4 regions of the Paenibacillus sp. VCA1 genome follow, and region 3 is predicted to be linked to each of the others. Evidence: riboswitches for the same ligand, from Rfam matches in the RefSeq annotation. Region 3 holds a riboswitch; each other region holds the start of a gene.
The links. A riboswitch is a leader RNA that binds a small molecule or an ion and turns the genes downstream of it on or off. The one in region 3 is predicted to bind cyclic di-AMP.

Region 1 (5,654 bases), on a different contig from region 3:
GAGCACCGGAATATCCAGCGAAACGCCCAAATGCTTGGCAATCGGCGCCAACGTGACGACCACGATCAAAAAAATCAGCGTCAGCGTGGTCAGCAGCGTATTAAGCGCGATTTCGTTCGGCGTTTTCTGGCGCGACGCGCCTTCGACGAGCGAGATCATCCGATCGAGAAACGACTCCCCGGGGTCGCTGGTGATGACGACCTTGATCCGGTCGCTCACGACCCGGGTTCCACCGGTCACGGAGCTGAAGTCGCCGCCCGCTTCCTTCATGACCGGAGCCGATTCCCCGGTGATCGCCGATTCGTCGACCGACGCGAGCCCTTCGATGACCTCGCCGTCGCCCGGAATCATTTCGCCCTGGGATACGACGACGACGTCGCCCTTGCGCAGCTCCGTCGAGTTGACGACTTTGATTTCGGAACCGACGCATTTGTTCGCGGTCGTTTCCTTTTTCGTCTTTTTCAGGGAGTCGGCCTGCGCCTTTCCACGTCCTTCCGCCAGCGCCTCGGCAAAATTGGCGAACAGGACCGTGAACAGCAGAATCAGGAACACCGCCAAATTAAAGCCGGTGCGACCGGTCGTATTGAAGTAACCCGGAAACAGCACCATCAGCAGGACGACGAACGTTCCGACCTCTACGACGAACATGACAGGGTTTTTCATCATGACGACCGGATTCAGTTTGATGAAGCTCTCCTTCAGCGCCTGCTTTGCGATGTTTCCCGTCAGCATGCTTTTTCGTTTTCCTTCCATCGTTTTTCCACCTCGTTTATTCAATCGCTTTGAGCTTTTTACGGGGATGCTCCCCGCGAAACCGCTCCCGCGTCCATTTTCCAAACAACCGATTCGGCCTTACATCGTCAAAAACTCCGCGATCGGCCCCAGCACCAGCACAGGCAGGAAAGTCAGCGCCCCGATCAGGAGCACCGTTCCGACCAAAATGCCGGCAAACAGCTTCGTGTCCGTCCGGAAGGTGCCGATCGATTCGGGAACGAGCTTCTTGCCGGACAGCGAGCCCGCCACCGCCAGCAGCGCGATGATGGATACATACCGTCCCAGAAGCATGACGAGCCCCGTGCTGACGTTCCAGAACACCGTGTTATCCCCCAGCCCTTCAAAGCCGGAGCCGTTGTTCGCCGCGGATGACGTATATTCGTACAGCGATTGGCTGAGCCCGTGATACAGCGGATTGGACAAGGCGTCCGTGCCGAGATGCGTCATAAACGAAATCGCCGTCGGCGCCAGAATGATCAGCGGATGCGCCAGGATCGCGACGGCGATCAGCTTCATTTCCCGGCTTTCGATTTTTTTCCCAAGAAACTCCGGCGTCCGCCCGACCATCAGGCCGCAAATGAAAACGCCCAATATCGCGTACATCAGCATGTTGACAAGACCGACGCCTTTGCCGCCGAAGACGACGTTCAGCATCATCTCCGCCAGCGGAGCCAGTCCGCCGAGCGGGGTCAGCGTATCATGCATGTTGTTGACCGAACCGGTGGTCGCCGCGGTCGTCACGGCCGTGAACAAGGCGGATTGCGCCACGCCGAAACGAACCTCTTTTCCTTCCATGCTGCCCTGCGAGGCATCGATACCCAACTGATTGATCAGCGGGTTGCCGCTTTTTTCCGATACGTACGTCAGGGACAGGAACGCCAGGAACAGCACCATCATGGCCGAAAAGATGATCCAGCCCTGCTTGCGGTTGTTGGCGAAACGCCCGAACGTGTACGGCAATGCGGCCGAAATCGTCCACATGCTCAAAATTTCAATGACATTCGTGAGCGGACTCGGATTTTCAAACGGATGCGACGAGTTCGCTCCGAAAAAACCGCCCCCGTTCGTCCCCAGATGTTTGATCGACTCCAAGGAGGCCACCGGCCCCATCGCAATATGCTGCACCGCTCCGCTTAAAGTATGGACGGTCACTGTCGGATCAAGCGTTTGGGGCACCTTCAACCCCACAAGCACCAGGGTGACGATCAAGGCCAGCGGCAGGAACACCCGGACATGCGCCTTGATGAAATCCTCGAAAAAGTTGCCCAGCCCGCCTTCGCGGCGCGTGATGCCCCGAATAAAAGCGATCGCCACGGCCAAGCCGGATGCGGCCGAAGTAAACATCATCATCGTGATAACGATCATCTGCCCCAAATACGACATGCCGCTTTCGCCGCTGTAATGCTGCAGGTTCGTATTGGTCATGAAACTGATGACGGTATTGAAGGACAAGCTGGCGTCCATGTTTCCCGTCCCGTTCGGGTTGACCGGCAGCCCGCCCATCAGTCTCAGCACCGCGTAACTTACGGCCACCAACACGATGTTAGTTGCGATCATGCTCAGGGCGTATGTTTTCCAGCTCATTCCCGAGCGCTTCCGAAGGCCGATGATGGCGTAAAAAAGCTTTTCCACGGGACCGAACATCCGGTCCGTCCGATTCGGTTCATTAGAAAAAACGTGGTAGATGTAACTGCCGACCGGTTTAACCAATAGCAGCAGCACCACGATCACGATGCCAATCTGCAACATATCCAAATTCGCTTCCTCCTCTTCAAACGCGGGATGAAGGCGGCTTCGCCTTACCCGCACAGCCTTTTTTTAAAACCGTTCCGGATGGATCAGGGCATACACCAGGTAGATGAACACAAACGCCGTCAGCACCATTACCACAATCATTTGCCGTCTCCTCCCCCGTCCACGATATGGCCGCACCACATCAGAAACAGCAAAAATATTCCGAACACGCCCGCCAGCGTCAATATCATGAAAAGGTCCATCATGGATCAAACTCTCTCCTTTTTCTGCCCGGCTGCCTGCCTTTTGCAAGCTCCGGACATTTCTTGCTTCAGCCTTCCGCATCATGTTTCAATCATCCTAACCGTTACTTCAGCAAAAAGCCGACCTCGCCGTTTAGCGTATGAATGACATGGTCCGCCCCAAGCCCCCGGTAAATGCCCGGCGAATGATGGGCCTGGGTGATCACGTAGATGGAACACGGCGTCCAGGGACGGCAAATTTGCAGGTATCGGCACGTTAGATTCAAGCTGTTCTCGAATATGAAAATCCGGCCGATCCGCCCTTCGGGAACAACCCACTCATCCGTGTTGTTGGTGTGAAGGCGGATGATTTTGGGCACTCCCAGCTTCCTCAGCTCCCGTTCTTCTTTCGCATTGTTCGTCAGCGCGGCGAAAGGCCGCTTGAGATACATCAGAAGCTTGATAAAATTGCGCCCTGCTTCGTTCGGAGCCGTCACAACGATGAGCTCTTCTTCCACGGCTTTCGCCTCCTTTTTTCGAAGAATCGGATTCGAATGAATACTTCTTGCAATAACAGAAACGGCGATTCAGCGGTTTTTACGTTCCGATAGAATGGAAAAAGCCGCAGGAAAGAGGATCTTTCCCGCGGCTTCAAAAATCCATGACCAAAGAAAGCCATGAATATATGCTCACGACAAATGGGGCCTCTCCCTATACGCTTACGAGGTTAGCTGACGGATTAGGGCGTGAGAGTCGCCCTTCCCTCGTCCGTTTCGGACATAGGGATTCACCCCGGCGCCATCGGCAAATTGGATGCATACGGCGCGTTGGTTCCCCCGCTTCCGGCCGAAGCCGGAATTCAGCGTTAAAGACGTTTCATTTTTTATAAGCTGCTTATTTTTCGTATTTTGGCAACAAAAAACCACAGAGGTCATTAGGTCCCCTGCGGTCGATCTGCATCGATCACAAGTTTCATCATTCCTCTCCCAAACGACGCTTACGAGGTTAGCTGACGGATTCGAGCGGTGAGAGTCGCTCTACCCGTGATGGCGGATCCATGGCATCCGGTCACGGGATTCACCCCTGCGGCCTGCCTGCCGTCCGACTCTCACACCGGACGACGGGAGCGCGCGATTGGTTCCCCCGATTCCCGTTCCTAAACGAACGGAAACTCAGCGATTCAAAAAATGGAAACATGTTGAATTACGATTTGAATCATACACCTGCGCGTATCGGCATGTAAAGGCAGCGCGAAATCGCTATTCACGTAAAATGGCGGCCTTAATGAGCAGGTTATCGCTTACAAAAGCATTTATCTCCGTTAAACTCTCGCATGCTCTCTATTTTCTTGTTTTTGACGTTTGATGAAGCGGCCTGCCTTTTCCGGCTTATTATGTACGCAAGCTATTTTCGCAAACAGACGAAGAACCGTGGCAAAATGAGAAAACGGGAGAAAAACAGCCGTCATCGCCAGATTGCCATCGACACGGTCCGATTTCGGCAAAGCCCGGCCTTTCACGATTTACATTTCATTTTACAAACGCTCTGCCGTCCGTTATTATAAATGCCAATTACTTGAGGAGTTTGCAAAAATCCAAGGAGGTAAAAATCTGAAATCCTAGTACCTTTAAACAATCACGCGCTGAATTCCCGCTACCCGGGAAACGGGGGAACCATCCGGCCGCCAAGGCCGCGGGGTGAATCGCAGGGCAACCTGCGTAGGGCTTCTCCTGGCCCGAATCCGGCAGCTAACTCCGTAAGCGACAAAAGGAGAGAAATCTATGCTTCATACCGAATCCGACACGGAGCCACTGGCTGCCCAGGGGACGATTCGCCTGCATGCCATTGAGTTGTTCGTAATTCATCTAACAAAAGAGAACGCGGGTACCTTTTGCGGTTTCGGTGATCATTACAGGGTATTGATGCGGATTGTGACAAGCGGAGGCTGCGGCTGGGGGGAAATGTACTTCAACGAAAGGAACCGGCCGGTAGATTGGACCGCGTGGGCTTCATGGTTCGAACAGGTGTTGCATAGGAATTTCAAAAGCGTTTCGAGCATCGAAACCGGCTTGATTTCAAATCTGCGCCCATTCCATCTGGCAAGGCTCCATCTGTTGTGCGACGCCCTTCAAGGACTTTCGGGCACGAGCGGCCGAGGTCTGGGAGCTGCGGGCGAACAGGTGGAGCGCAGCATTTTAATGAACATGGCCGAAGCCTATGTCTCATTATTTTGAAGCGGAGCCCGCAAAAAACTACAGTTTTTGCAAAATCCTGAACGCATCGTGACGACGTAAAAAAACCGAAACAAAACAAAAAATCCCTGCAAAACAGGGATTTTCTCGTCGTTCTGATTATAAATGCGGTAGAGAGGACTCGAACCTCCACGGGCGTACGCCCACTACCCCCTCAAGATAGCGTGTCTGCCATTCCACCACTACCGCGCATCAACTTTTTCAGCAACTCTGTTATTATACACCGATAATTAAGAAATGTAAATAGTTTATTCCTTTTTACGGGTCAGATCCCGGGCAAAAGTTCTTCTTGCGGCAAAAGGGGGTGTAAAACCAGCCCGCTTATTCCTTTAAAAGCTTGCTTAACTTGGCGACGGTATCGCCGTCCGCCGCTGGAACGTTGAGCGTAACGGTCAGATTCGGTTCATCGGACATGATAAACGAGACCTGCTCGAATGTGAGCTTGCCAACAGCCCGATGATAATTGATTTTTTCCCCTTCGGGACCGTTTAATACGTCATGCCGCGGCCACCACGCCCTGAATTCTTCGCTTGTGCGGCTTAATTCCCCGATCATGTCCGTCCACCATGGATCGCCGGCGTATTTGGCGTAGCTTGCCCGAAACTGCGCCAGCCGGTGCCGGGCATGCGATTCCCAATGTTCGCGAAGCAGT
Region 2 (5,654 bases), on a different contig from region 3:
TGGCGGCCACGTACACGGGATCCAGCGCATGGATGAGTATGCGCCCCGGCGAGCTGGCGAAATTCGCTCCCGCTTGCAGCAGCGCCTCAAAGTGCGACTGGCAGGCCCCCGCAATGACAGTCAGCGTATCGTAATGCCGTTCGTATTGACGGGCGACCTGAATGGCCGAAACGAAGTTCTGGGAATTTTTATAACTGTTCAGGTTGTAAAGGTCTTTATTCGGCCGGTGCTTGAGCACGCCGTCATGACCGGTAATGACGACGATGTCCGGACGTACCCGCGGCAGCAGGCGGTACAGCGCATCCGACATGCCCGCTTCGTTGACGTAATGCCCTTCGACGGGCACACGCAGCTGCTGATAAAGACTAAGGCTCTTTTTTAAATAATTTAAATCCCCATCCAGATGGAGAACTTTACCCGGAACTTCAAAATACGAAGGCTGCTCCATCATCGGCCACTCTCCGCCGAGGTTGGCCTGCGTGCGTTCGGTAAGCTCCTCCCGATGGCGTTTCAGCCTGCTTAGCGACTCGTTTGCCCGAATATGGGCCTTTTGGGTTTTCTCAGTAACCGGCGCATATGGTACCCTCACAAGGTCATCCAGGGGCGAATCAGCCAACAGCCGAAACTCGGTCCCCTTGATCACAGCCAGATTGCTCCGCAGATCTTCCACACGAAAAGCGATATCACCGCCATAAGATTTGCGGACGACCAGGTCTCCTATATTCATCACAACATCACCCCTACCCCATGGTATGGGCGAATCCCCTTATTGGTTCTTCTCTTTTGCCAAAATAAGCTTGGAACCAGTCCTTCCCCCCGGCATGACAATGGTTGCGAATGAGGCTTTTAGCTTGTTACGCCGCCTTTCAACAGCACATTGCTGAGCGTGGCAAATTCCTGCAGGCTGAGGGTTTCACCGCGTCGCGACGGCTCAATGCCTGCAGCATGAAGCAAACTCTCCAGCTGCTCACGGCCCTCTTTGGGAAAAAATCGCGTTTTGAGATTGTTGGCGATCGTTTTCCGGCGTTGGGCAAACGAAGCATGCACGACCTGGAAAAAGAACTTCTCGTCGTCCACCTCAACCGGGGGCTGCTCACGCACTTTGAGACGGATGACGGCAGACTCCACGTTCGGCTGCGGGATAAACACCGTCTTCGGCACGATGCATACCAATTCCGGCTCGCTGTAATACTGTACGGCGATGCTGAGGCTTCCGTAGTCCTTCGTGCCCGGCGAAGCCGCCATCCGTTCGGCGACCTCCTTCTGGATCATGACCACGATATTTTCCAGCGGCAGCTTCTCTTCCAGCAGCTTCATTAAAATCGGCGTCGTGACGTAATAAGGCAAGTTTGCAACGACGCTCACCTTGGACACATTCGCAAAATCCTCCGCAAAAAGCGCATCAAGATCCGTCTTCAGGACGTCGCCATGATGAATGCGCACATGCGGATACGGCTCCAATACCTCCTGAAGAATCGGAATGAGCCTTTGGTCGATTTCGACCGCGGTAACCGCCCCGGCCTCTTGGGCCAGCTTCTCGGTTAGGGCCCCGATGCCCGGGCCGATTTCCAAAGCCCCTTTCGTGGAATCAAGCCCCGCCGCCTCCACGATTTTGCCCAAAATGTTTTGATCAATCAGAAAATTTTGCCCCAGGCTTTTTTTGAACGAAAACCCGTGACGCTGAATAATTTCTTTCGTTCGCCTTGGCGAAGCAATGTCGTCCATTCGATGCATGTCAACTTTCCCCTTCCTGTTCCAATTGGGCTAACGCATCGGCAAATTCCTCGCGCGTGATTTGAAATACGGCCAGCCGCTTATGGAACTGTTTGCCGTTGCAATATCCGATGCCAAGCAGGTTCCCCATTACCATGCGTCTGTGGGCCGCATCCGGGTGCACCAACAAGCCTGCCTCCATAAGGTCCTCCATGCCGATCAGGCTTTCGGCCCCTTCGTAAGACGTATGCACGCGCGACAGCGCCTTGCGGATCGCTTCGGGCGAAGCGTTCTCCACGCCGATGTCCCCTTTCCGCGTAGCGTCCTCCTCCGGAATGAAGGCATGCTTGCAGCCGGGCACCTTATTGGCGATAATTTTCCGAATCCGTTCCCCGGCGTGGTCCGGGTCGGTCAAGACGATGACTCCCCTGCGTTCCTGAGCCAAAGCGATCCGCTTCAGTATGCGGCTGTTGATCGCCGACCCTCCGGTTTCGATGGTGTCAGCCTCCACCGCCCGCTTTACGGCTACGGTATCGTCCCGGCCTTCCACGACTATGACTTCTTTGATCATGGCCTGCTTCTTCCTTTCCCAAAAGCTCGTCCGTTCATGCGTCAGGCGTTTTTCGGACATCCAAACAACAAAAAGAAGAGGAATGCTCCTCTTCTTTAGCATGACATTTTCATGATCATAATACTATAACATTAGAATGACATTGTAAAACGAAATTAATTCACTTGCGGCTTCACCGGACCGATCACGTACACTTTGAGCCCGGATTTCCGGCCGAAATTGTTGGCCCGCTTCACGGAGTCGTAATAAATGTCGATCTTGTTGCCTTTGATGGCCCCGCCCGTGTCTTCGGCACGGCGGAAGCCGATCCCCTCGATGTATACCCACCATCCGAGCGGAATCACGCTAGGATCCACGGCAATGGTGCGCCCTTCCGCCACGCGCGTTCCCGTCGCGGTACGCGTGCCGATTCCCGGCTCGCCTGCGGAATATGCCGTCATGGAAACATGAATTAATTTTTTATATGAGAAATCAACACCGGCTTTGCTTATGCGGTTATTGCTGCTGACTGTTTTTTTCGTTTTGGCGGCTGACGAAGCTTTGACGGTAGATGAAGACTTGACGGTAGATGAAGACTTGGCGGCCGCTGTCTGAACGGCTGGCGGAGCCGGTTTTTTCTTCGTTCCTACGGCGATGACTTTATCCAACGTTTTCGTCTGCACTTCTTTGCCGATCATGCGCATGGACACCATTTGGCCGTCATGGTAGACCTTTTCGATATGCTGCACCATCACGCCCGGCTTTCCCTGCTGAATGACGCGGTTATCGCCTACGGTCAGGCTGGGATCGGCCGTTTTGATGACGCGGAAAGGCAAGTTTTCATGGCGATCCACGACTTGCTTGTTGACGCGCACGATACGAATATCGGTCTGTTCCGTCACCTGCTCGGTCAGAGCCGGAGTGACTTTATCGTCCTCTTTGAGCGATACGCCGAACTCCTTCAGCACGTCGCCAACCGTGTCTTTTGTGGTGTACAACTTTTTCGTTGCCCCATCCACCGTCACCTGCACGGGAGCGGCGCGGTCGATCACCACTTTGTCTCCATCCTGAAGCGAACTGCTCAGCGGTATGGAAACCTGATCCTCCGGTTTAAGGCTGATTGCCTGCTCATCCAGCATTTCTTGTAAAACGGACTTGTTAGTCTCAATCTTCTTGACTTGACCGTCTACCACCAGGTATACCTGTTTGCGCGTGGATGAGTTGACCAGCAGCAAAATCATGATGGTAAGTGCGATTGTAACGATAGCTGCAGTAGAGATTTGGCGCAAATTCTCATGCTTCCATCGCAATGCGTAAGACATGCTGGAGATTTTTGAATCATGGGTCTCTTCTTGCCCTAAAACGCCCATTTTCTCGATCCTCCTTCATAGCCTCGCCATTAGAGTTACGCATGAATGATTTGACGCGGGCTATACTTGATTTTTTACAAGACCGCACAAGGAGCATGCGCTCTTGCACCATGAACCGATCGATTTTTCATGATTTGTCGCCTCCTGTTATACAACAGTATGACGACGCCTTCTCCATTATTCAAAAACAAAGGAAGCCTGCCAAGAGCTTATGAGGACTCTTTCGTGGCTTCCCTGGATGTCTGAATGACGGAAAAGTAAATGCACGAAACCCTCTCTTTATGACGCTTACGGAGTTAGCTGTCGGGTTTGGGCGAAAGAGAGCCGCCCGATCAACGCTTGCCCGCTCATGGCGGACTGCGCCGAATTCACCCCTGAGACCCTGTAAAGAAATCAAATACATCCTGAGATCGATGCGGCTGCGACCGCAACGCTCTCCATGTATCGGTTCCCCCGCTCTTTCGCAAAACGAAAGATTCAGCGTGATTGATTCACGGAAGCCGCCGCATAACCGAAAAAGGAAATGGCTTACAGCAGCTCAAGTTCACTGACAAGATGATATCCTGTTTTGATGCATGTTGTAAAGCGGGAATCAACAACGTTTATTTGAATATATGGTTAAAAAATTGTAATATTCTTCGTTTTTTTGGTTAAAAAACTTTAATGCTTCGCTTATGCTCGTTTTTTCAGCTGTTTTTCTCCCGTTTTCATTTAATCCCAAATCGTTCCAGCCCATTTTTGGTCGTAATTCGGGCAATTTCCTCCACTTCGACCCCCTTAATTTGGGCAGCAGCCTCGGCCACCAGACGAACGTGGGCAGATTCGTTTCGTTTTCCTCGGTAAGGGTGTGGCGTCAGGTAAGGAGAGTCGGTTTCGATCAGCAGCCGGTCCATCGGAACCTGCGCAAGCACTTCCTTGGGCTGTCTGGCATTTTTGAACGTGATGGGTCCCCCGAAGGACAGATGGAATCCCATGTTCAGGCATAGTTTGGCCGTCTCCCAGCTGCCGGAATAGGAGTGCATGACGCCCCCGACTTCGCTTGCCTTCTCTTCGCGCAAAATTTTTACGATATCCTCGTGCGCGTCCCGGTTATGGATCACGATCGGCATGTTCAATTCCCGGGCCAAACCGATTTGCTGGCGCAGCACGCGATGCTGAACGTCCTTCGGCGAAGTGTCCCAGTAATAATCAAGCCCGATTTCGCCGATGGCCACCACTTTCTCGTGACTGCATAAAGATGCAATCCACTCGAGGTCGCCTTCTTTCATCGTGATGGCATCCTGGGGATGCCAACCGACGGCGGCATATATAAAATCATGCGTTTCCGCAAGCTTCATCGTGGAGGGGATCGTTTCACGGTTAAACCCGACGTTAATCATCCGGGTAACGCCCGCCTCATAAGCGCGAACTATAGTCTCCTCCCGGTCTTCGTCGAACTGCGGCGCATCCAAATGCGTATGCGTGTCGAATAAATTCATATCTGGAACTCCCTTCGTGTCAGAAAGCATAGATTAATATGGGTCATCCTTCAAAGCAATCGCTGTCGTTATCGCTTGAAAATTTGGGAAACCGGGTCGGAAAGGGAAGAAATGACGTCTTTCATTTTCGACCCGGGATAATACAGATGGTATTTCCCGCGGTGAATCCCGCTGATGGAGCGGACAATATCCGACACCTCCGATATTTCCCGCAGGCGGTCCTCTCTATCAAGCAGCAGAATCTGCTTCTGGCTCGATTCGTCGCCGGGCCGAAATACATCGTACGGAAGATCGGTCGGAAAATCAACCTCGAGATCATATTCAGGGTTGAGTCCTACCCGCTTAAAATCACGGCGGATCTGATCGATCATCTCCAGGTCGACCGACTCCACTTCCACATATTTATACAATCTGCGATGCATAAAACGGCTGCAAAGCTCGCTCAGCACGGCATCCTTTTCGTTCGTCCACTGCGAAAACACGGTTTGGATCAACGCTTCGTCAAGTTTCAGATAATCCTGAACGGAAAGCTTGTCTTCGAAA
Region 3 (5,654 bases):
CAAATTCGTACCATTTTTCAAACGGACGGATGAAATGAATTTTTGCGGAGCCGTCCGTTCGATGGTCCGCAAAAAACTGACGCTAAATCAGGCCGTCGGCGTCTTCGTGCCCTCGTAAACCATGCAGTAAAAACGTTCGGTCCCCTCCGGCGCCGGTTTTTCATAGATGTCCGTAATTTCGAAGCCTGCTTTCAGGTAAGCCCGAATCGCCCGCAAGTTCCAGTCCTGTACCTCCAAATCGATTTCCTGGCCGGGAAAGCGGGCTTTGGCGGCTTCTACAACGGCCTGGATAAAGCTTGTCCCCAGCCCTTGGCCGCATAAATCGGGCCGCATGCCGATGCCGAGGCGAACGACGTTGACCATCGGAAAAAGCTGCGCGAAGCCGCACAGGCTGCCCTGCCCGTCCAGAACCGACACATATTGCTGCCTCCGCAAATCGGGATCGCCGAGCTCGATGCCAAGCGCTTCCATTTGCTCCCAAGGCAGCCAGGCATAGATCCGGTCGTAAGGCGGTTCATACGTCCAGCCGCAGCAGGCTTCGGCCTGCTCACGCGTCATTGGAGCTACGGTAAATGCCTCCTTCGAAACGTTCACCCAGAAAGCCTCCTTTCTTAAGAGACGTCCGCTACTATGTAGCATTTGACTATTCAAGAAAATCTATTCCTGACGGATGTCACGGCAGGCGCAAAAAAATCCCGTACTGAGATTTCGGCAAAAATCTCAAAGTACGGGCTGGTCGTACATACCGTTCCAGTGCTGCGGAATGTTATTGAACGTCATCGTTATCTTCGGAATCAACGGCGGATGCCTGGTATGTATCCGAGCTCATGACACGTTTCGCGCCAACGTAGCGGTTGACGTAATAGCTTTCGCTAAGCGAACTGACGACAACGCCGCGGGAAGTCGAAGCATGTGCGAATTTGCCGTCTCCGACGTAAATGCCGACATGAGATACACCGGAGCCGGATGTATTGAAGAATACGAGGTCTCCTGCTCTCAAGTCGCTGCGGGATACGGAAGTGCCCATGCTGAACTGCGATCCGGATTGATGGGGCAAGTTAATGCCGAGATGCTTGAATACGTACATCGTAAATCCGGAGCAGTCGAAACCGCTTGTCGTCGTACCTCCGGATCTGTATTTCGTACCGAGAACATCGTCGATGACTTTGTCCATTTTAGAATCCGCGAAAGCGCTTCCGGCGCCGACGGTAAATACGATGGCAAAACTCATGACTGCTGCTGCTAGCTTCTTTTTCAAACCCAATACTCCTTCCGAGTGCCTGCGAGGTTAGCTTAAGGATTCGGTAGAAGGTCCCCTATGATCCCTCTGTTGCAAGATCAATTCACCCGTAAATGGTTCCCCCGCTTTCCTAGTGTGAGGAAATTCGGCATCTGACTTTTTACACTATATCCATCGGAAAAACATCTTCAAAATGCTGTCATACAGCAAAGATTACAAAGTTGTTACTAACACTGGACCTATTGTAACAAAGGAATGACGTTTTGGCAATTGTTTCTATCGTGAATATACGAAAAATTCAACAGCATTTCGGGATTTTTGCAAAATGATTGCCGATCTAGGGGCATTATAGAGCATTTTATAGGAAAAAAGGTTTATTTGTTGGACAAGAGGTTTATATTCATAGTAAACGGACGGAGAAATAGAATGAAGAAAAATCGAATAAAATTTTTTTTTTGAAAGTTGTTACCTTTTAACGGTTTGGAACGTCTAATTAGTAACAAGAAACCCGCGAGGGATTTCGGCAAAAATCTCCGCGCGGGCACCGTAAGCTTTTCGTATGTTTATGGGTAAGTTTCTTAGTTGTAGACGGCCGCTTTGTATTTAGCGGTACTCATGACACGTTTGGCGCCAATGTAGCGGTTGGCGAAATAGCTGTTGCTGAGCTTGCTGATGGTAACGCCCTTCGAAGAAGAGGAATGCGCAAAGCTTCCGTTTCCGATGTAAACCCCGACATGGGAAACGCCCGCGCCGGTCGTATTGAAGAATACCAGATCTCCGGCACGCAAATTGCTTTTGGAGACGGCGGTGCCGATTTTAAATTGGGCACTGGATTGGCGTGGGATAGAAATACCTAATTTCTGGTATACGTAACGCGTGAAACCGGAGCAATCAAATCCTTTGGTCGTCGTTCCGCCGGTTTTGTAGGAAACGCCGATCGTGCTGTTCACGACATGATTCAGAGAAGATTGCGCGAATACGCTGGTTCCCATGGAGAACATCAGCGTCAAACCAAGCACAGCAGCTGTCAACTTCTTTTTCAAAACATAATCCCCTTCCATGTTGCCTACGAGGTTAGCTTAAGGATTCGGTTGAAGGTCGTCCCCTATGATCCCTTTACTGCGAGATCAATTCACCCAAAGTGGTTCCCCCGCTTCCCGGTGCCAAGGAATTCGGCCTTGATCGGGCACCCGAAAGTGACTGATGTCTATCATCGAACGGTATCTGACATTAAAAATTATCGTTACAGCACAAATTAAATAGTTACAGTAAAAATGACAAAGTTGTTACTAACTTCTTACTCGGATTATTTTAACAGACGATTGCGTCTTTGGCAAATCGTTCTAATACCTAAAAACGACAAAACCCCGCCCTTTTTGATTTAAAAGGGTGGGGTTTTTCTTATATCAGAGGGTTGAAGTGATGACAAAAATTTAACTTTCGTAAATTATTTTTCGGCGTTCCGATGCGCCTGGGCGTACCACAGGTCAAACTTGGCCGAAATGCTCCATAATCTCATGATGCAGCTGACCAGATGGTAACCCTGCTGAAGGATCAGTGCGATGATGCCGGCCCAGATCAGGGAAACTCCCGTGCTGAGGCTGAACAGAAGCAGGCTGGTCGAGCCGAGGACAAGCGAAACGCCGATAAGCGGCAGCGACCCGCGCAGGCAATGCCACAGGGGCAGCAGGAAGCCGGCGCCTCCGGTCTTGCCGAACTGCATGAAGAGGATGAATTGATGCACGATATATCCGTACAGAAGCCATCCGAGAATCCAAGGAAGGAGAGACAGGCCGGACGTTTGCAGCTGCATGCCTGCCAGAAGCCCGGCATATGCTTTGGGTAACACCCAGTAGGCCGGGGCCGCGATCAGGAGCCACTCGATCAAATGGAACAAAAAGACGGTTTTGCCGTGACGTTTCATGCCTTGAAAGAAAAACAGCCCGACTTCGCCTTCGCGTTCGCGGTGCAGCCCGTAAAATATCCCCGCATGGATAAAAGGGGTCAGCAGCATGCGCAATGCGAACATCGCAAGCAAAATCCACATGTACATATGCACGGTGCCGCTCGTTGAAAGGCTCATCTTGCCCTCGATGTAATAAAGCAGCTGGCTCAGCTCGTTGGGCTGCGGGTCGGGATAACGCATCAGCAGCGGGGTGACGGCCGAATGGACCAGCCTGTACAGGAAGTAGCCCCAGATCAGCTGGTATAAAAAGAGAATGATGACGATATAAAATTGATTCTTAAGACTTTTCCAGCCATGTGCAATATGGGATTTCACCGATTCTCACCTCACCAGGACAGACTTCCAAGCAGAGTCTCAATCAGCTTGGTGATGCTTACGTTCCAACGGATCAGAACCTTCCTGTCCATATCCGCCTTCAAATAATTGTTGATATGCCTGTTTTCGATCACGACCGAATAATTCGGATCGACCATGGCCCAGGCGAGGGGCGCTTTGTACTCCAGCTTGAACTCGATGCTCTCTCCCGAACCGTTCCATACCTTGTTCAGCGTATGCCCGTCCGTGAAGACGAATTGAACCGGGACCTGGGCATAGTCGCCGCCTTTTTTCGATACCTTGACGGTCGATTCGTAAACCGTGCCGGAAGCGGCGTCCTTTTTGCGGACGGAGATGGAGTCGACCGCGAAGTCGGCCATCTGGTTGCCGTACACGTACTGGTCGAAAAAGGTTTGCCAGGACCGCTTGGTCACCTGCTCGACCACCTTTTGAAAATCGGCGGTTGTCGGGTGCTTGAACCGGTACTTTTTAGCATAGGTGCCCATAATTTTGCTCATCGTCTGCGTACCGACCTGCTGCTCCATCGCCTTAAGCAAAAGCTTGCCGCGATAATAAACGTTCAGGGCATATTGATCCTGCGAGCCGTATTTCCACGCTTCCTGCGTCAGCGGCATCGGAGAGGCGATCAGGGATGCCTGTACAGGCAGATTCGGAATGACGCCGTATTCCTGCTCCATCAGTTTATCTTCGGCATAGGAAGTAAAACCTTCGTCCAGCCAGGCTTCCTCGAACTCGTTGCTCGCCAGCATGCCGTAAAAATACTGGTGACCGATCTCATGAATGACGGTTCGCTCCAAATCGTAGCCCGGCGAATCGTCCTTGGCCCCGAAGGCGGTGATCAGCGTCGGGTACTCCATACCTCCCGCGCCGTTACCCGATTCCGGCGGCACGACAATGGAGAGGGTAGAGTAAGGATAGCGGCCGTACCATTTGCTGAAATATTTGAGCGCGGCCTTGGCGGCAAAGAAATATCTTTCCTTCAAGTCTTTATGGGCCGGGTCTAAATAAAGCTTGATCCGGACGCCCGGAACCTCGGGAGAAGAAAACGGCTCTTCGGCGACGACAAAGTTCGGCGATGCCGACCAGGCAAAATCATGAACGTCGTCGGCGTAAAACTGATAAATTTTCTCTTTGCCCCGAACCTGGGCCGACTGTACGGGGAAGCCGGTGGCGGCAACGATATAGTCGCTCGGCACGTGAATGCGGACGCTGTAGATGCCGAAATCGGCGTAGAACTCGGAATTGCCGTGATACTGATGCAGGTTCCATCCTTCCGTTTGGCGTCCTCTGGTACCGGCAGGCTCGTAGACGCTGATTTTCGGGAACCATTGGCCGGCCATGACAAAATCGTCGTCTGCGATGCCCATCCGGGCGAATATTTTCGGAAGCTTGACCTCAAAGCGGATGCTGAGCGTAATGCTTTCGCCGCCCTTGACCGGCTTCGGAAGCCGTACCTTGACGAGGGTCTTGTCCTTGACGTTGCCGTCATCGGGCTGGACATATTGCATGCGATGCATCAGGGAAAGGCCTTCGGCGGTTTTCATCTCGGTGATTTCCATCGATCCGAAGCCGTCCGGAGGCATGGCATCATTCCGGAGCTTTCCTCCGGATTCTTTCATAAACGTGGAGTCCATCGAAGAGAAGGCGTTGGGATACAGGTGAAAGTACAGCTCGTTCACCGTTTTTTTGCCGGGATGGGTCCAGGTCAGCGTCTCGGTTCCTTTGATGATGCGGTTTTCGGTATCGAGCGTCGTGTCGATATGGTATTCCACCACCCGCTTGCTGAGAATTTCGGCCGTCGGCTTTTGTACGCTCTCCTGCTGGACGATCGGAGTGGGAGGCTTGGCCTGATCCGGAGCATAGGAAGGCTGCGATTCCGGCGTATCCCGAAGAAGGAGCACCCCTGTTCCCGCAAGCAAAAGACAGAGGGCAATGATAGACGAAACAACGATTTTGGCGCGTGCTGGAGCCATATACGAATACCTCCCGTTGACAAGCATCTACAGCATGTATATGTTGGCTTTCCAGCGATTATTAGTTAAAATAAAATTATGTTGCATGAAACTAGGCATAGAAAGCAGGACGCCTGTTTGGAAAATCCGGACAGCGCGT
Region 4 (5,654 bases), on a different contig from region 3:
CTTCGAAGCCAAGGCCTCACTTTACGGGATTAAAAACTCATGAGTTTATTGCCAGCCGGGTTGCGGCGATGGGGCCGAAGAACCTTTTGTTTTTCTTGAATTGTACAGATAAACAATGTAAGCGACCACCGCGGGCATGATAATCGTTACGATTCCCGCTAGAATGTCCGGGACGTCTGCAAGGGCGAACAGGCTGAAGCTCATCAGGACGCTGTCGAAAACGACGTGGCTGAACATGACGGCAATGTATCCGTGCTTCAGGAAAATAAAGCTGAACAACAGTCCGATCACCGTCAGCTCGATCGGCCGCGTCGAAATCGGGTAAATCGGGTACAGCGTATGCCCAAAAGCCCAGATGAGCGTCGGGATCAAGCAGGCGATGAACGTATTGCGCAGCAGTTTTTTCAGCATCGGAATCCCGAACAACCGGTAGACCGCCTCCTCGGAAATGCCCGCCATCCACGCCATGATCGGGAGAAGCCACGGATAAAGCATGTTGTACGGCGACTGCGTGGCATCGGTCGTGGACCAGCTGTGGATTGTTTTGTCGAGCACGATGTAAATGACCGATTGCACGCCCATCAAAATAAACGCCCACAAATAGCCGGTAAACATGCTGTGCAGCACGAATGGGCCGTACCCCGGTTCTTTGGCTCTCGCCCAGGCGTTCCAGCCGGCTTTGCGCCATAAACCGTCCCCGCCGACAAGCGAGAAGTACAGCAGGGCGGCCATCACCAGGTTAAAAAAGGTTTGAAAAGCGAGCATCAAAGTAAGGCCGAGGCCCGAAACCCCTTCCCCTTGAAATACGGGCAGCATGTTGTACGTGCTGAACGTGGATACGGCAAAATAAAACACGCTCAAAAAGATGCCCCGTTTAAAGGAGGTGTGATGCCGGGTCAGCGCGCTGTAGACGATGGCGAGCACGCCAAGCACGAACGTCAGCAGTCCGTACCCCAGGATGGTCAGCCAACGCGCCAAGGAGGTCTGCTTGTTGACGTAGTCCGCATGCGTTTTTGGCACGCTGAAGGTTTGATCGAAGGAGCGGATCGCGCCTTCCTCGAACGTAAATTTGATTTGAAGGCTGGAACGGCCGATGGCCCGGTCAGGATCCGTATAAACGAGCCCGATTTCGTTATCTTTGGTCGACAGCTCCAATTTTCCCGGATCGTAGCCCATCTGCTGCAGCCACGGCTGGGCAAGCTCTTCCTTTTTCGCCAAGGACAGGTCGCCCTCGACAATTTTCAGCTTGGTTTCGCGTTTTGCTTCATTGGGATCGGCCATCACGGCCGCATAATTGGAATAACGCGGCGTTACGGAAAAGGCGACGACCTTGCCCGAATTCATATGTACGTCGATGTTGGCATAACCTTCGTTTGTAAGCTCGGCCAACCGAACGCGGAACACGTCGTACGGATAATTTTTTTCGAAGGTTTTGTTGTATTCGCCGAGCAGTTTTTCCCTCGACAAGTAGCCGTAAAAATCGGAGTTCGACTGATACGTGATCACTGCCGGTTTGCTCTGGTCCACCTGCAAATGAAGCGTATTTTGCATGAAGGCCTCGGCGGCGTTGTGGGCTTGATCCTTGCTGATGACCTTCATATTTTGCTGCTCCAGCGTTTCCGAGGCGGTCGAGGGAAGAATCTGGAACAAGACGAATAAAACGAGTCCGATGACCGCGGATACGCCCAGCCATTTGTAATTGACTTTGAGACGCAGCGGTTGTCCGACGGGATTCATGAAATGCCCCCTTTGATTAAAATTCTGATGATACATACCTAGTATAAACGTAAACATAGCATACGATGTCCCCTAAAAGCCAGTTTTAAGCCTCATCCGTCATGAAAAATTAATGAAAATCAAGGAAAGGGTTTGTAAACGCAAGAGAAAGGCAGACTTTTATGAGATTTGTGATGCAATCAGGCCGTATTCCCACGTATTTATTCAAATTATGGCTTTGTGATGTAAAACATTTAGGATTATAATCTTTGAAGCAAATGAATAATCCGTACGCCGAATTTCGATATGAAAACGGGGGAACCATTATTTTGGGGTGAATTTCGCTTTTTTCCAAAAGCGAATAGGGCAACCTGTGCATGCCCGAATCCGTCAGCTAACCTCGTAGGCGTTATGCAGCAGGAACCAAACCGAAAGGCATTGGATTTCCGATGCTTTTTTTCTTTTGACTTTTTTAATGAGGTGACTATGTTGGCAGCTAAAATCAAGTGGTTTCGACTGGCTCCCCCGCAAATTCTTGTTCTGGGGTTTGCCTGCATCATTTTCATCGGGGCCATCCTTCTCACCTTGCCGATTTCGAACACAACGGGCAAGCCGCTTCGATTCATCGATGCGTTGTTTACGGCGACGTCGGCAACTTGCGTTACCGGTTTGGTTGTCAAGGATACGGGAACGTTTTTCAGCACCTTCGGACAAGTCGTCATCATGCTCCTGATCCAGGTGGGCGGTCTCGGCTTCATGACGATGGCGACCTTGTTTTCCCTCGTGCTCAAGCGGAAAATTTCGCTGCGCGACCGCCTGATCCTTCAGGAAGCGATGAACCAGAACACGATGGAAGGCATCGTGCGCCTGATCCGCAAGGTGCTTATTTTCTCGCTCGTGATCGAAGGCTGCGGGGCCTTGTTGTTCGCCATCCGCTGGTCCTTCGACATGCCGGTCGGCCGGGCGATCTACTTCGGCATTTTTCACGGGGTGTCGATGTTCAACAACGCCGGTTTCGACCTGTTCGGGCACTTCAACAGCTTGACCGGGTATGTCTACGATCCGCTTGTGAACATCGTCGTGATGTTTTTGATCGTTTCCGGCGGGATCGGCTTCATCGTCATGTCCGACGTCGTCGATTTCCGAAAAAACCGGAAGCTTTCGCTTCACACCAAAATCGTGCTTTCCATGACCGGGGCGCTGATCCTCGTCGGGGCGGTCGTCATTTTCATTTTCGAATTCTCGAACCCGAAAACGCTTGGCTCGTTGAACTGGGGCGGCAAAATTCTCGCTTCGTTTTTTCAGTCGGTGACGCCGCGTACGGCAGGGGCAAACACGCTTGATCTGGCGAGCATGCGGCAGGCCTCCCAATTTTTTATGGTGATTCTGATGTTTATCGGGGCTTCGCCGGGCTCCACCGGGGGCGGGATCAAAACGACGACCTTTACCATTCTGGTCGGCGCCGTCATCGCCATGATCCGAGGGCGCGACGATATCGTGCTTTATCGGTACCGTCTGGCCCAGGACCGCATTTTTAAGGCGTTGACGATCACCTTCATGGCCCTCTTCCTGGTGGTCGGGGTGTCCATGGTGCTTTCAACGACGGAGGACAGCAACTTTTTGACGATTTTGTACGAAACCACATCGGCCTTCGGAACGGTCGGGCTATCGCTTGGACTCACGCAGCATTTGACTTTGGTCGGTAAAATCCTCATCTGCCTGACGATGTTTGCCGGACGGCTCGGTCCGCTCACCCTGGCGTATGCGCTCGGCCCTAAAAAGGGCAAGGAGCTGTATCGCCATCCGGAAGGCAAAATTATTATCGGATAGGCAAGGATTTTGCAAAATGCTGAATATATAGATTGAATTAAAGAAAGTCACATCTTTGAAACGGATATTATATTCCCTGTGGATCAAGGAATGACAAGTAATAACTTTAATTCATGCTATATAGGTAAAAAGAAAACAGAAATTGATTAAGTAAGGAGTATCAGGAGAGAATGAAAACACAGCAGTTTGTCGTCATCGGTCTGGGGCGTTTCGGCTCAAGCCTAGCACTGGAGCTTATCGATTTGGGGTATGAGGTGCTCGGAATCGACAAAAACGAAGAAGTCGTCAGCGACATGAGCGAATATTTGACGCATGCGGTCGTGGCGGACGCCACGGACGAGGAGGTGCTCAAGTCGCTCGGCATCCGCAATTTCGACTGCGGCATCGTCGCCATCGGCGACGATATCCAGATGAGCATTCTGGCTGCGATTTTGCTGAAGGATTTGGGCGTGCGCACCGTCGTGGCCAAAGCGATTTCGGTCCTTCACGGCCGCGCGCTGGAGAAACTGGGCGTCGACCGGGTTATTTTCCCGGAAAAAGACATGGGCATCCGCGTCGCCCACCAGCTCGTGACGCCGAACCTGCTCGACTACATCGAGATTTCCAAAGAATACAGCATCGTCGAAATGAAGGTGCCTGAAACGCTCGACTGCAAAACGTTAAGCGAGATCAACACCCGGGCCAAATTCGGCTGCAGCATCGTGGCGATTCATCGCCAAGGAAAGGTGATCGTGGCCCCGACGGCGATGGACCAGCTTCGGGCCGGCGACATCATGGTCATCATCGGCGCCAACGACAACATCGACCGCTTCGAAAGCGAAGCCGTCAATGCAGACTAGGATGTGAGTAGGTACATTGGAAACCCAGACGACGGAAATCATTCATCATATTTTAATCCTGCTGCTCTTTATCATTACCGTCGGGATGCTGGCCGGAAGGCTGGCGTCCTGGCTTCGTTTGCCCGACGTCGCCGTGTTTATCGTCGCCGGCATGGTGCTTGGAAGAGGGCTGCATCTAATCAACGCCGAAAGCAGCTCGCTCATCAATCAGCTCATTTTGACGGCGGGCTCCGCTCTGATTTTGTTTGACGGCGGCCGGAACCTGAGTCTCGGCGGGCTGAAAAAGGTCTGGATTACCCTGTCACTGCTAAGTGTTCCGGGCGTAATCATCACGACGGGCATCGTGGGCGCGGCGGTGCATTTTTTGTTCGGGCTCGATTGGATTTTTTCTTTTCTCGCGGCCGCCGTCATTGCTTCGACCGACCCGGCCTCCATCATCCCCGTCTTTAAACAGGTGAAGATCAAAAAGCGGGTACGGGAGACGGTCGAAAGCGAATCGGCCTTTAACGACGCGACCGGATCCATCCTTACGTTTGCGCTGCTGGCTGCGGTGACGGGCGGAACATCGCTGCACATCGGCGGCATGGCTTGGGACTTCGTCAAAACGGCCGCCGGCGGCATCGCCGTCGGAGCAGTCGTTTCGGTCGTCCTGACCTATCTGGTGGCGCATTTCCGCCTCGGCGTGCTGAAGGATTACACGACGATCGCGATGATCGTCGTTGCACTTTCTTCCTATTTAATAGGGGACATGCTCCATGTCAGCGGATTTATGGCTACGTTCGTCGCCGGACTGATCTGGGGCAACGCCGATGCGATGGGATTGTCGATGGACGACAAGCTGGAGGAAACCGGGGCGTTTGCCGACAATACGAGCATCATGATGCGGATGCTCATCTTTATTTTGCTTGGCAGCCAAGTGAACTTCCAAACGCTCGGGGACTATTTCTGGCCTAGCCTGGCGGCGGTGCTTGTGCTGATGTTCGTGGCCCGGCCGGTGACGATCCTGCTCTGCGCGCTGCCTGACCGGAAGGTGAAATGGTCCTGGCGCGAGCTGCTGTTTATGATGTGGGTGCGCGAAACCGGGGTGATTCCGGCGGCGTTGTCCGGCATGATCGCCGGTCTCGGCGTGGCGCATGCGGGAACGATTTCGGCGATGACGTTTATGGCGATCATGCTGACGATTTTGGTTCAGGCGAGCACGACCGGGCTTGTCGCCCGCAAATTGGGCCTTGAAGTCAAACCGGGCGCCAATCCGGCTGCCGAATGAAC

Region 1: another riboswitch for cyclic di-AMP. It lies ahead of RJP21_RS21145 (hypothetical protein); the one in region 3 lies ahead of RJP21_RS29290 (C40 family peptidase).
Region 2: another riboswitch for cyclic di-AMP. It lies ahead of RJP21_RS28895 (resuscitation-promoting factor); the one in region 3 lies ahead of RJP21_RS29290 (C40 family peptidase).
Region 4: another riboswitch for cyclic di-AMP. It lies ahead of RJP21_RS24295 (TrkH family potassium uptake protein); the one in region 3 lies ahead of RJP21_RS29290 (C40 family peptidase).

Annotation. Positions count from the first base shown of each region.
Region 1 covers NZ_JAVLSX010000009.1:211,590-217,243, reverse strand. Annotated here, with positions in the region: gene kdpB (potassium-transporting ATPase subunit KdpB) at 1-753, opposite strand, end outside; gene kdpA (potassium-transporting ATPase subunit KdpA) at 853-2,529, opposite strand; gene kdpF (K(+)-transporting ATPase subunit F) at 2,593-2,658, opposite strand; gene RJP21_RS21145 (hypothetical protein) at 2,876-3,268, opposite strand; cyclic di-AMP (ydaO/yuaA leader) riboswitch at 3,453-3,625, opposite strand; cyclic di-AMP (ydaO/yuaA leader) riboswitch at 3,729-3,938, opposite strand; cyclic di-AMP (ydaO/yuaA leader) riboswitch at 4,381-4,528, shown strand; gene RJP21_RS21140 (hypothetical protein) at 4,532-4,984, shown strand; tRNA gene RJP21_RS21135 (tRNA-Leu) at 5,109-5,191, opposite strand; gene RJP21_RS21130 (helix-turn-helix transcriptional regulator) at 5,324-5,654, opposite strand, start outside.
Region 2 covers NZ_JAVLSX010000021.1:11,467-17,120, reverse strand. Annotated here, with positions in the region: gene yabG (sporulation peptidase YabG) at 1-727, opposite strand, end outside; gene rsmA (16S rRNA (adenine(1518)-N(6)/adenine(1519)-N(6))-dimethyltransferase RsmA) at 847-1,734, opposite strand; gene rnmV (ribonuclease M5) at 1,736-2,284, opposite strand; gene RJP21_RS28895 (resuscitation-promoting factor) at 2,440-3,633, opposite strand; cyclic di-AMP (ydaO/yuaA leader) riboswitch at 3,904-4,126, opposite strand; gene RJP21_RS28890 (TatD family hydrolase) at 4,341-5,111, opposite strand; gene RJP21_RS28885 (HD domain-containing protein) at 5,180-5,654, opposite strand, start outside.
Region 3 covers NZ_JAVLSX010000022.1:24,094-29,747, forward strand. Annotated here, with positions in the region: gene RJP21_RS29280 (GNAT family N-acetyltransferase) at 88-558, opposite strand; gene RJP21_RS29285 (C40 family peptidase) at 767-1,258, opposite strand; cyclic di-AMP (ydaO/yuaA leader) riboswitch at 1,262-1,401, opposite strand; gene RJP21_RS29290 (C40 family peptidase) at 1,819-2,283, opposite strand; cyclic di-AMP (ydaO/yuaA leader) riboswitch at 2,289-2,428, opposite strand; gene RJP21_RS29295 (hypothetical protein) at 2,688-3,521, opposite strand; gene RJP21_RS29300 (M1 family metallopeptidase) at 3,533-5,515, opposite strand.
Region 4 covers NZ_JAVLSX010000012.1:72,230-77,883, reverse strand. Annotated here, with positions in the region: gene RJP21_RS24300 (CPBP family intramembrane glutamic endopeptidase) at 46-1,737, opposite strand; cyclic di-AMP (ydaO/yuaA leader) riboswitch at 1,999-2,140, shown strand; gene RJP21_RS24295 (TrkH family potassium uptake protein) at 2,203-3,546, shown strand; gene RJP21_RS24290 (potassium channel family protein) at 3,717-4,385, shown strand; gene RJP21_RS24285 (cation:proton antiporter) at 4,402-5,652, shown strand.